DNA from 4 places in the Arthrobacter sp. Y3222053 genome. Region 4 is predicted to be linked to each of the others. Evidence: predicted binding sites of a transcription regulator. Region 4 holds the regulator's gene; each other region holds the start of a gene.
The links. The regulator LexA, encoded in region 4, represses DNA repair genes until DNA is damaged. The targets are predictions, from matches to a motif close to TCGAACANNTGTTCGA.

Region 1 (2,196 bases), on a different contig from region 4:
GACCTCGGCGAATCCGGCCGAGTTCACCTTCATGTCCATCAGCATGGCCGAGCGGCGCAGCACGAGCTCCAGCTCCTCCGCGGAGTAGAACTCCAGGTGGCCGGTGAACCCGAACCGGTCCCGCAGCGGTCCGGGCAGCAGCCCGGCGCGGGTGGTGGCTCCGACCAGGGTGAAGGGCGGCAGCTCCAGTGGAATGGCGGTGGCACCGGCACCCTTGCCGACGACGATGTCGACCCGGAAGTCCTCCATCGCCATGTAGAGCATTTCCTCAGCGGGACGGGACATGCGGTGGATCTCGTCGAGGAACAGTACTTCGCCCTCGGTCAGCGAGGACAGGATGGCGGCGAGGTCTCCGGCGTGCTGGATGGCAGGGCCGGAGCTGATCCGCAGCGGTGCGTTCATCTCGGCCGCGATGATCATCGAGAGCGTGGTCTTGCCCAGTCCGGGCGGGCCGGAGAGCAGGACGTGGTCCGCGCTGCGCCCACGCAGCTTCGAGGCCTCCAGCACCAGGGCCAGCTGCTCGCGCACCCGCTTCTGGCCGACGAAGTCGTCCAGGTTCTTGGGCCGCAGCGCCGCTTCGATGGCTTTGTCGTCGGGGTCGCCGGTCGCGGCGACCAGCGGATCGGCACCTGGTGCCATCAGCCGGCCTTCCCGCTGCGGGCCGCGGGCCGGCGGCCGTCCTGGCCCAGCCGGCGAAGGGTCACGCGCAGGATTTCAGCGACCTGCCCGGACGCAGCGACCTCCGGCTCCTCGGCCATGGCCGCGTCAATCGCGGCGGTGGCGTCCTTTTCGTTCCAGCCCAGGCCGGTCATGGCGGCCAGCACCTGGTCCTGCCAAGCCGGTGCGGCCGGCGACGTGCCGGGCGTGTCGAGTGGAACAAGCTTGTCGGCCAGTTCCAGCAGGATCTTCCGGGCGCCCTTCGGGCCGATGCCGGGAACCTTGGTGAAGGCCTTCACGTCTTCGGTGGACGCCGCCCGCCGCACGTCCTCCGGGGAGTGCACCGCCAGCACGGCCAGGGCGAGGCGGGGGCCGACGCCGCTGACCCCGAGCAGGGTCTCGAAGACCTCCTTCTGCTCGGCGTCGGCGAAGCCGAAGAGCGTCAGCGAGTCCTCGCGCACGATCAGCGAAGTGAACACCTGCGCTTCACGGCCCACATGCAGGCCGCTGAGGGTCTGTGGCGTGGCCTGGACGGACATGCCGACGCCGCCCACCTCGATGACGGCTGCGTGCAGCCCGACCTGGGCCACGGTGCCGCGAAGGGAACTGATCATGGGAGGACTCCAACGGATTCATAGAACATAGCTACGAATACCCTACTTGGGTCCGGCCGCGATTCCGCACCGGACGCCGTCGGCCCGCGTTTCGCCGGCGCTGCGGGTCTCCCCAGGCGGCTGCCAGCCGCCGGTCAACGGGCCGCGGGGCGGTGCAACCTCAGCGGCCCGTGCGCCGTGCCTTGGCTTCGGCTTCGGCCCAGAGCCGCTGCGCCGCCGTCAGGCCCGTTCCGCCGCCAGCTCCGGCCGCGGCGCGGGCGGGGGCTTTCGTGGCGGATCCCGCCGTGGAACGGCCTGGTCCGAGCGCGGTGCGCCGCCACGCGTGCGTGATGGCCAGGGCAAGGGCGTCGGCGGCGTCGGCCGGGCGCGGCGGCGCGGCCAGACGCAGGATCTTGGTGACCATTTTGCCGACGGCATCCTTGTTGGCGGAGCCGGACCCGGTCACCGCGGCCTTCACCTCGGTGGGGGTGTGCAGCGCCACCGGGATGCCCCGGCGGGCGGCGGCGGCAATGACGATGCCGCTGGCCTGGGCGGTGCCCATCACGGTGCTGACGTTGGTGTGGCTGAACACCCGCTCCACAGCCAGCACGTCAGGGACGTGTTCATCGAGCCAGGCGTCAATCGAGGTGGCGATGGTCAGCAGCCGCCCGTCGAGGGCAGTCGCCGAGTCGGTACCCACCACGCCCACCGCGACCAGGTGGGCGCGGCGGCTGGGCTCGACGTCGACGACGCCGAGCCCGCACCGCGTCAGGCCCGGATCAACGCCCAGGACCCGCACGGGGTCAGTCGTCCTCGAGCTGGGCCAGGACCTCGGACGAGATGTCGGCGTTCGAGTAGACGTTCTGGACGTCGTCGAGGTCCTCGAGGGCGTCGGCGAGTTTCAGGAACTTCCGGGCGGCGTCGGCATCCAGCTCCACGTGCATGG
Region 2 (2,196 bases), on a different contig from region 4:
CTGGTCGCCGCGGCGTTCGTGCTGTGCCTGTTCATCAGGGAGGTGCCGCTGTCGACGACGGCGCGGGCGGAGGCAGCGGAGGAGGGGCGTGCGGGTTAGTTGAAAGCGGCGGTCAGGAGCATGAAGAACACGACCACCAGAGCCCCCAACAGCACCACCCAGGCAAGGGCCGCCCAGTTGTACAGCCGGGCCGCCAGCCTGCGGTTGCCCCGGCTGAAGGCCACGATGAACCCGACCACTCCAACGGCACATGCGGCGATACCGAAGAAGGGCACCAGCTCCAGCGCTCCGCTGCGGACGCTGTCCCTCAGGAAAAGGTCGAGGAGTTCAAACACCACAGGCGCTGACAACACCCAAACGACGGTGGACAGGACGAGTCCGACAATGGCGCCGGGCCCGATCCGGCGCCGATCCGGTGCCGCCTGTTCGGAACCTGCGTGCCCGGAACCTGCAGGGGCGCCGCCGTCGGGCCCGGGGGCCTGCCGATACGGATTGACATAGGAACCGGGATCGGGCGGGATGGGCTGGCTGTTTTCGGGCACGGGCTGTTCCTGTCCTTGAATCCAAGTCCCTGGGCGGACTCCGGGGCGGGTGGGTCGTTTGCACCAGTGTGCCTCATGGGGTCTGCTCTTACCGGCCTGCGGGCGGTTGATGTGAATGCAGGCGCTGGTTCACGGGCCACAGCAGCTGATCCCCGGGAGGGGTGTCCCTTTTGTCCGTACGCGGTCGTACACTGGTATTCGAACATGTGTTCGAAGACAGGGCGCCGTGTTCGGCGTCCAATGGAAGTGTCACGTACGTATCCGAAGCCTGCGGGCCTGCGATGCATAGGACGCTCCCGCGGCGGTGTGCCTGGGAGCGGGGCTGGAAGGAAACCGGCATGGGAGTCTTCAGCGAGGCGATAGAGGTGGTGTGCTCGCCGGCCGGCGTGCCCCTGCGGCTGCTCTGGGGCGGGCGCACCTACCGGCTGGCGGCGGATCCGGTGCGCTGGTACGAGCGCCGGAAATGGTGGGAGGAGGAAACCCGGGCAGAGCGCGGGCACGGCCCCGGGCTGGTGGACCACGAGATCTGGCGGGTGCAGGCCCGCCTGAACGGACGCTCCGCGCTGCGTACCCTGGACATCTCCCATCAGGTGGACACCGGGCGCTGGCGGCTGATCCGGGTCCATGACGCCCTGCGGGAAAGCGCCTAGGCCGAGCCCTCCATGCCCTTTACCCACCTGCACGTGGCCAGCGCCTTCAGTGCCCACTACGGGGTGTCCTGGCCCGAGGAGCTCGCCGCCGCCGCTGCCGCCGACGGAGCCGATGCCCTCGCCGTCACCGACCGGGACGGCCTCTACGGGGCGGTGAAGCACCTGCGTGCCTGCCTGGACACGGGCCTGGACGCCATCATCGGCGTCGACCTGGCGGTGCTCGACGGCGGCGGGACAGTCGGGCGGGTGGTCGTGCTCGCCCATGGGGGAAACCACGGGAGGGGTTACGCGGCCCTCTGCCGGCTGGTGTCCGACGCCCACACCGGCACCTCGCCATCCAAGGGGAGGCAGGGGCCGCCGGTGGGGGTAACCCGTGAGCAGCTGGCCGCCCGCGCCGTCGGCCCGGAGGGGGAGCCGCTGCTCACCGTCCTGGTGGGCCCGTACTCCGATGTCGGGCAGGCCATGCGCAGCCGCAGCTACGCCGTGGCACGCACCCTGTTCGCCCGCTGGCGGCGGGTCCTGCCCCCCGAAGCGCTCGCCGTCGAGGTCGCCACGCATCTGAGCGCACCGGGGGAGAACCTCTGCCTGGCCCATGCGGTGCGCATGTTCCGGCTGGCCGATGAGATGCGCCTGCCCGCCGTGCTGACCAACGCGGTGCGGTATGTCGATGAGGACGGCGCCGCCACTGCCGATGTGCTCGACGCCGCGCGCTCGCTGACCGCCCTGTCCCGCCTGCAGGACCTGCAGCCCAACGGGCAGGGCTGGCTGAAGAACGCCCGCACCATGGCCGCCCTGGCCCGGGAAATCAGCGCCGAGGCCGGTTACGGGGGTGCCGGCGCCGCCCGGCTGCTCGCCGATACCGAAACGGTGGCCGACCGCTGCCGGATGGATCCGGCGGAGGACATGGGCTGGAAACGCCCGGTGGTGCCCGAAGCATCGGTGATCGGCATCAGCGGCGAACCCATGGCGGAGCTGCGGGCCCGCTGCGAGGCCGGCATCACCCG
Region 3 (2,196 bases), on a different contig from region 4:
AGTCGTGAGCCGACGCCCCACAGTCCGGTCACCGGCACCCGCGCCATGATGGTGTCCACCACTGTCGGGTCCATGGTGTCCAGGTTGCAGACGCCGCCCAGGTGCCGGTTCTGCTTGGCGATCCGGTTGGCGAACTTCGCCAGCGTCTTGGTGGGGCCGATGCCAACGCAGACCGGCAGGCCGGTGTGCCGGGCGACGGCGGAGCGGATCTCCGCACCCTGCGCCGCCAGTTCAACGGGGGTGCCGGCGAGCCCGAGGAAGGATTCGTCGATGGAGTACACCTCCTGCCACAAGGCGTACCGGCCCAACAGCTGCATCACCCGTGAGCTCATATCCCCGTACAGCTCGTAGTTGCTGGAGCGCTGCACCAGCCCTGCCCGGGCGGCCCCGGCCGCCAGCTGGAACCAGGGGGTGCCGGTCTTGATGCCCAGGGCCTTCGCTTCATCGGAGCGGGCGACCACGCAGCCGTCGTTGTTGGAGAGCACGACGACGGGAATCCCGGCCAGCTTCGGATCGAAGGCGCGCTCGCAGGAGACGTAGAAGCTGTTGACGTCGACCAGTGCGATCCGCTCGGCGCGTGCCTCAGACCGTTCCTCAGACATGGTGCAGGCACCGCGTCACGACGCCCCACACCGTCAGCTCCGCGGCGTCGGCCAGCTCAATATCCGGGGTGCCGCGGCTGTCGGCCCGCAGGAGCACCGTGTCTCCGCGCAGCAGCAGCCGGCGCACCAGCAGTTCGCCGTCGACCACTGCGATGACGACGGCGCCGTCGTGCGGTGTGCGGGAGCGGTCGACGATCAGTTCGTCACCGCTGCTGATGCCGGCGTCGACCATGGAGTCGCCGTCCACCCGGACCACATAGGTGGAGGTGGGGTCGCTGATCAGGTGCCGGTTGAGGTCGATCCGCCCGTCAAAGTAGTCACGCGCCGGGCTGGGAAACCCAGCCGCCGTGGCGGCGTCGGCCTCCGCCGGCCCGGCCACGCGCCGGGAGCGGTCCGCTGAGAACACCGCCATGCTCCGCCCCTCCCACATTTCCGCACGATCGCGTATCGAACACACCTTCGAATACCAAGGCTAGCATCACGCTCTCGGCGGCCGTGCTTCACCGTCGGCGGCGTGGTCGGATTCCTCCAGGGCTGACGCCGGTCACCGGCCCAGCCGCTCCGCCAGCTGCTCGCGGGTAAAGGGCAGGTCCAGCAGACTGAGCTTGAGCATCCCGCGCCGTGCGTGGCCTTCCTTGTCGAGGCGGATGACCTGCCCGGCGTCGGGCCGCAGTTTCATCCGTACGCGGGTGCCCGGGCGGGCCTCGCCCAGCAGGACGCCGTCGGCCTCCATCGCCACGGTTCCGCCCGCCTCATCCAGGGCAATGGACAGCCCGTCCTCGTGGCCGAGGACAAACGGGTGGCTGAACCCGGCCATCGGTGCCACCGGGGTGACGACGACGGCGGGCAGCGCCGGGGAGACCACCGGCCCACCGGCGGCGTAGCTGTAGGCGGTGGAGCCGGCCGGCGTGGCGGTGATCAGACCGTCGGCCTTCACGAAGCCGTAGGGGATCCCGGCCACGTCCAGGTGGGCGTGGACCGTGCCCTTGCCGGGCTGGCGGGTGAAGACAAAGTCGTTGAAGACCAGATGGTGGGTTTCCTCGCCGTCCGGCGGGGTCACCGCGACGACCAGGGCGTGGTGGCCTTCCACGGAGAAGTCTTCCGCCGCGATCCGGTCCAGGGCGGCGTCGAGCTCGTCCGGCTGCAGCTCGATCAGGAAACCTAGGTTGCCGTAGTTGGTGCCGAGCACCGGTACCGGCCGGTCCGCCACCAGGCGCATGGCGCCCAGCATGGTGCCGTCCCCGCCCAGGCTGACGATTACGTCCACCGCGGAGCGGAAATCGTCGTCGTCCAGCAGCTGAACCCCCTCCGGAAGCCGGCCCAGGGCTGAAGCCAGGCCGACAACCCGGGCTCCGTGGGCGGCAGCCCAGCGGGTCAATGAGTCGACGGCGTCGGTGGTCGATTTGGTGGGATGGACGATGAGCCCCACGGTGCGCATGGAAGGTCCTTTCAAACAGGCGGTGACCGCATCGTATCGACGGTGCCTGAGAGGTTGCCGAGGAGTGGCGGCCAGCGGACCGAGTTTGGTCCGGGCCGCAGTGATCCGCCGCATGCGCGTCTACGGGCGGGGTGCCGGGGCGCTACGATTAAGCCC
Region 4 (2,196 bases):
CTCGTGAAGCAGTTTGCCGAGGACGAGCGGACCTGCCTGTTCGGCACCATGGGGCTGTGGCAGGGCGTGGACGTTCCCGGTCCGTCGTGCCGGTTGGTCGTGCTGGACCGGATTCCGTTCCCGCGCCCGGACGATCCGCTGATGACGGCCCGCAGCCGGGCCGTGGCCCGCGCCGGCGGCAACGGGTTCATGAGCGTCTCCGCGACGCACGCCGCGATCCGCCTCGCCCAGGGCGCGGGCCGGCTGATCCGTGCAGCGGGGGACCAGGGCGTGGTGGCCGTGCTGGACTCGCGCCTGGCCACGGCACGGTACGGAGGCTTCCTGCGTTCGGCGCTGCCGCCGTTCTGGCCGACCGCCGACCGGGCCGTGGTGCTGAAGGCGCTGCAGCGGCTGGCCGCCGCGTCAAAGGCCGGCGCCGGGGCCTGATGCTCCGCAGAGGACAGGACGCCCAGCCGCTGGCCGCTTGCCACGGCTGACCCGTTCGGATGCCATATAGGGCCGGGACGGGGCGCGCACGCAAACGCCCCCGACCGCAGCGCCGATGCCGGCGCCGCTGGTCGGGGGCGAAAACCTCCCGAAGCGCGGCAGGGGCGCCTACAGCGACCGCATCACGGAGACGACCTTGCCCATGATCGTGGCGTGGTCGCCCGGGATGGGCTCGTAGCGCGTGTTCTGCGGCAGCAGCCAGGTGTGGCCCTCGCGCTGGCGGAAGGTCTTGACCGTGGCCTCGTCATCGAGCAGCGCGGCCACGATGTCACCGTTCTCCGCGGTGGGCTGGCGGCGGACCACCACCCAGTCGCCGTCGCAGATGGCGGCGTCGACCATGGAGTCGCCGGAGACCCGCAGCATGAACAGCTCACCGTGGCCCACCAGCTGCCGGGGCAGCGGCACCATGTCCTCAACCTGCTGGTCCGCGAGAATCGGACCGCCGGCGGCAATGCGGCCGACCAGGGGAACCATGGCGGTATCCAGCGCGGTGTCCGTCCGCAGGGCGGTGACGTTCCCCGCCTCCGTGCCGCCGGAGGGAGCCGGGTCTGCGTCAGCCGGCGCGGCCGGCTTTGCGGGCTCGGCATCCCGAAGCATCAGCGGAGTAAGGATCTCCATGGCGCGGGGCCGCTTGGGGTCACGGCGGATGTAGCCGAGCTTTTCCAGCTGGCCCAGCTGGTGGGTCACGCTCGAGAGGCTGGCCAGCCCCACGGTGTCGCCGATCTCGCGCATGGACGGCGGGTAGCCGTTGCTGCTGACGGACCGCTGGATGGTCTCCAGGATCTTCTGCTGGCGGGGAGTCAGGCCCTTGGCCGGGCGCCCGGAGGTGGAGGCATCGGTGCCTCCGCTTACAGTCCTGCGTGCCACGGCGCTTCCCTTCAGGCCGGCGGCCGGTGCATCCGGCCGCGTTCTTCCAGCGTGCGGACGGCGGTCCCGCCCGCGGCTCCCGGCGGTTTTGTCAGAGGCGGGTGATGGACTCGCTTCTGTCAGCTTCCGGTGCTGCTCTCAACGCTAGGGGAGCAGCCCCCTGTTTTCAAACATTTGTTCGAGCGAGTCTCGACAACGTTCGTAGACAGGTGCTAGAAAGGATCCAGCTGATCGAACAAAGATTCGAAAGTGAAGTGCCCTTAGCGGGCTCGACTTTCGAAACAAGCTTCGAAACCGCTCCGCCCGAGCCTGATGGGCCCCGCGGTTCGGAAAGGAAAACCATGTCACTCGCACTCCAGCCCGGCCTATCCGCCACGCCGTCGTCCACCGCCGGTTCCGCTGCCCCGCTGCGCCTGACCCGCCGCGGCCGCCTGGTCCTGGTGGGCCTGCCGGTCATGCTGGCCACCGCTGCCCTGATCTTCCTGGCAGCCTTCTTCACCGCCCCCGCGATCGCCGGCAGCGAGACGCAGGACCCGGCCGCCCACACGCTGCAGGTCAGCGTGGAGACCGGCGAGTCGCTGTGGGGGCTGGCGGACCGCTACGTCCCGGGCCGCGACCCGCGCGCCGTCGTCGCCGACATCATGGAGCTGAACAACCTGCAGGAAGCCACCATCCCGGCCGGCGCGCAGCTTTACGTACCAGTCTCCCGCTGAGCGGCCGGACCACCACCTGCATCTGCCCCCGGTAGCTGCGGCGCGTGAGCCCCTGCAGCCGCAGGGCCGTAACCCCCCGCCCCGGGATTCTCCCCAGCAGTGCCTGCGGACTTAAGCTGGACGGGTGACT

Region 1: a site for LexA is predicted at 1,293-1,308, ahead of ruvA (Holliday junction branch migration protein RuvA). Genes of this name have one in related genera too.
Region 2: a site for LexA is predicted at 741-756, ahead of AC5RUW_RS05230 (DUF6504 family protein). Genes of this name have one in related genera too.
Region 3: a site for LexA is predicted at 1,050-1,065, ahead of AC5RUW_RS05070 (LexA family protein). Genes of this name have one in related genera too.

What each region holds. Positions count from the first base shown of each region.
Region 1 covers NZ_JBNHIA010000002.1:218,944-221,139, reverse strand. Annotated here, with positions in the region: gene ruvB (Holliday junction branch migration DNA helicase RuvB) at 1-639, opposite strand, end outside; gene ruvA (Holliday junction branch migration protein RuvA) at 639-1,271, opposite strand; gene ruvC (crossover junction endodeoxyribonuclease RuvC) at 1,432-2,049, opposite strand; gene AC5RUW_RS05290 (YebC/PmpR family DNA-binding transcriptional regulator) at 2,054-2,196, opposite strand, start outside.
Region 2 covers NZ_JBNHIA010000002.1:200,960-203,155, forward strand. Annotated here, with positions in the region: gene AC5RUW_RS05220 (MDR family MFS transporter) at 1-99, shown strand, start outside; gene AC5RUW_RS05225 (hypothetical protein) at 96-542, opposite strand; gene AC5RUW_RS05230 (DUF6504 family protein) at 881-1,192, shown strand; gene AC5RUW_RS05235 (DNA polymerase III subunit alpha) at 1,205-2,196, shown strand, end outside.
Region 3 covers NZ_JBNHIA010000002.1:169,753-171,948, forward strand. Annotated here, with positions in the region: gene AC5RUW_RS05065 (Y-family DNA polymerase) at 1-602, opposite strand, end outside; gene AC5RUW_RS05070 (LexA family protein) at 595-1,014, opposite strand; gene AC5RUW_RS05075 (NAD(+)/NADH kinase) at 1,147-2,040, opposite strand.
Region 4 covers NZ_JBNHIA010000003.1:38,282-40,477, reverse strand. Annotated here, with positions in the region: gene AC5RUW_RS08260 (ATP-dependent DNA helicase) at 1-426, shown strand, start outside; gene lexA (transcriptional repressor LexA) at 595-1,353, opposite strand; gene AC5RUW_RS08250 (LysM peptidoglycan-binding domain-containing protein) at 1,695-2,066, shown strand; gene AC5RUW_RS08245 (histidinol-phosphate transaminase) at 2,191-2,196, shown strand, end outside.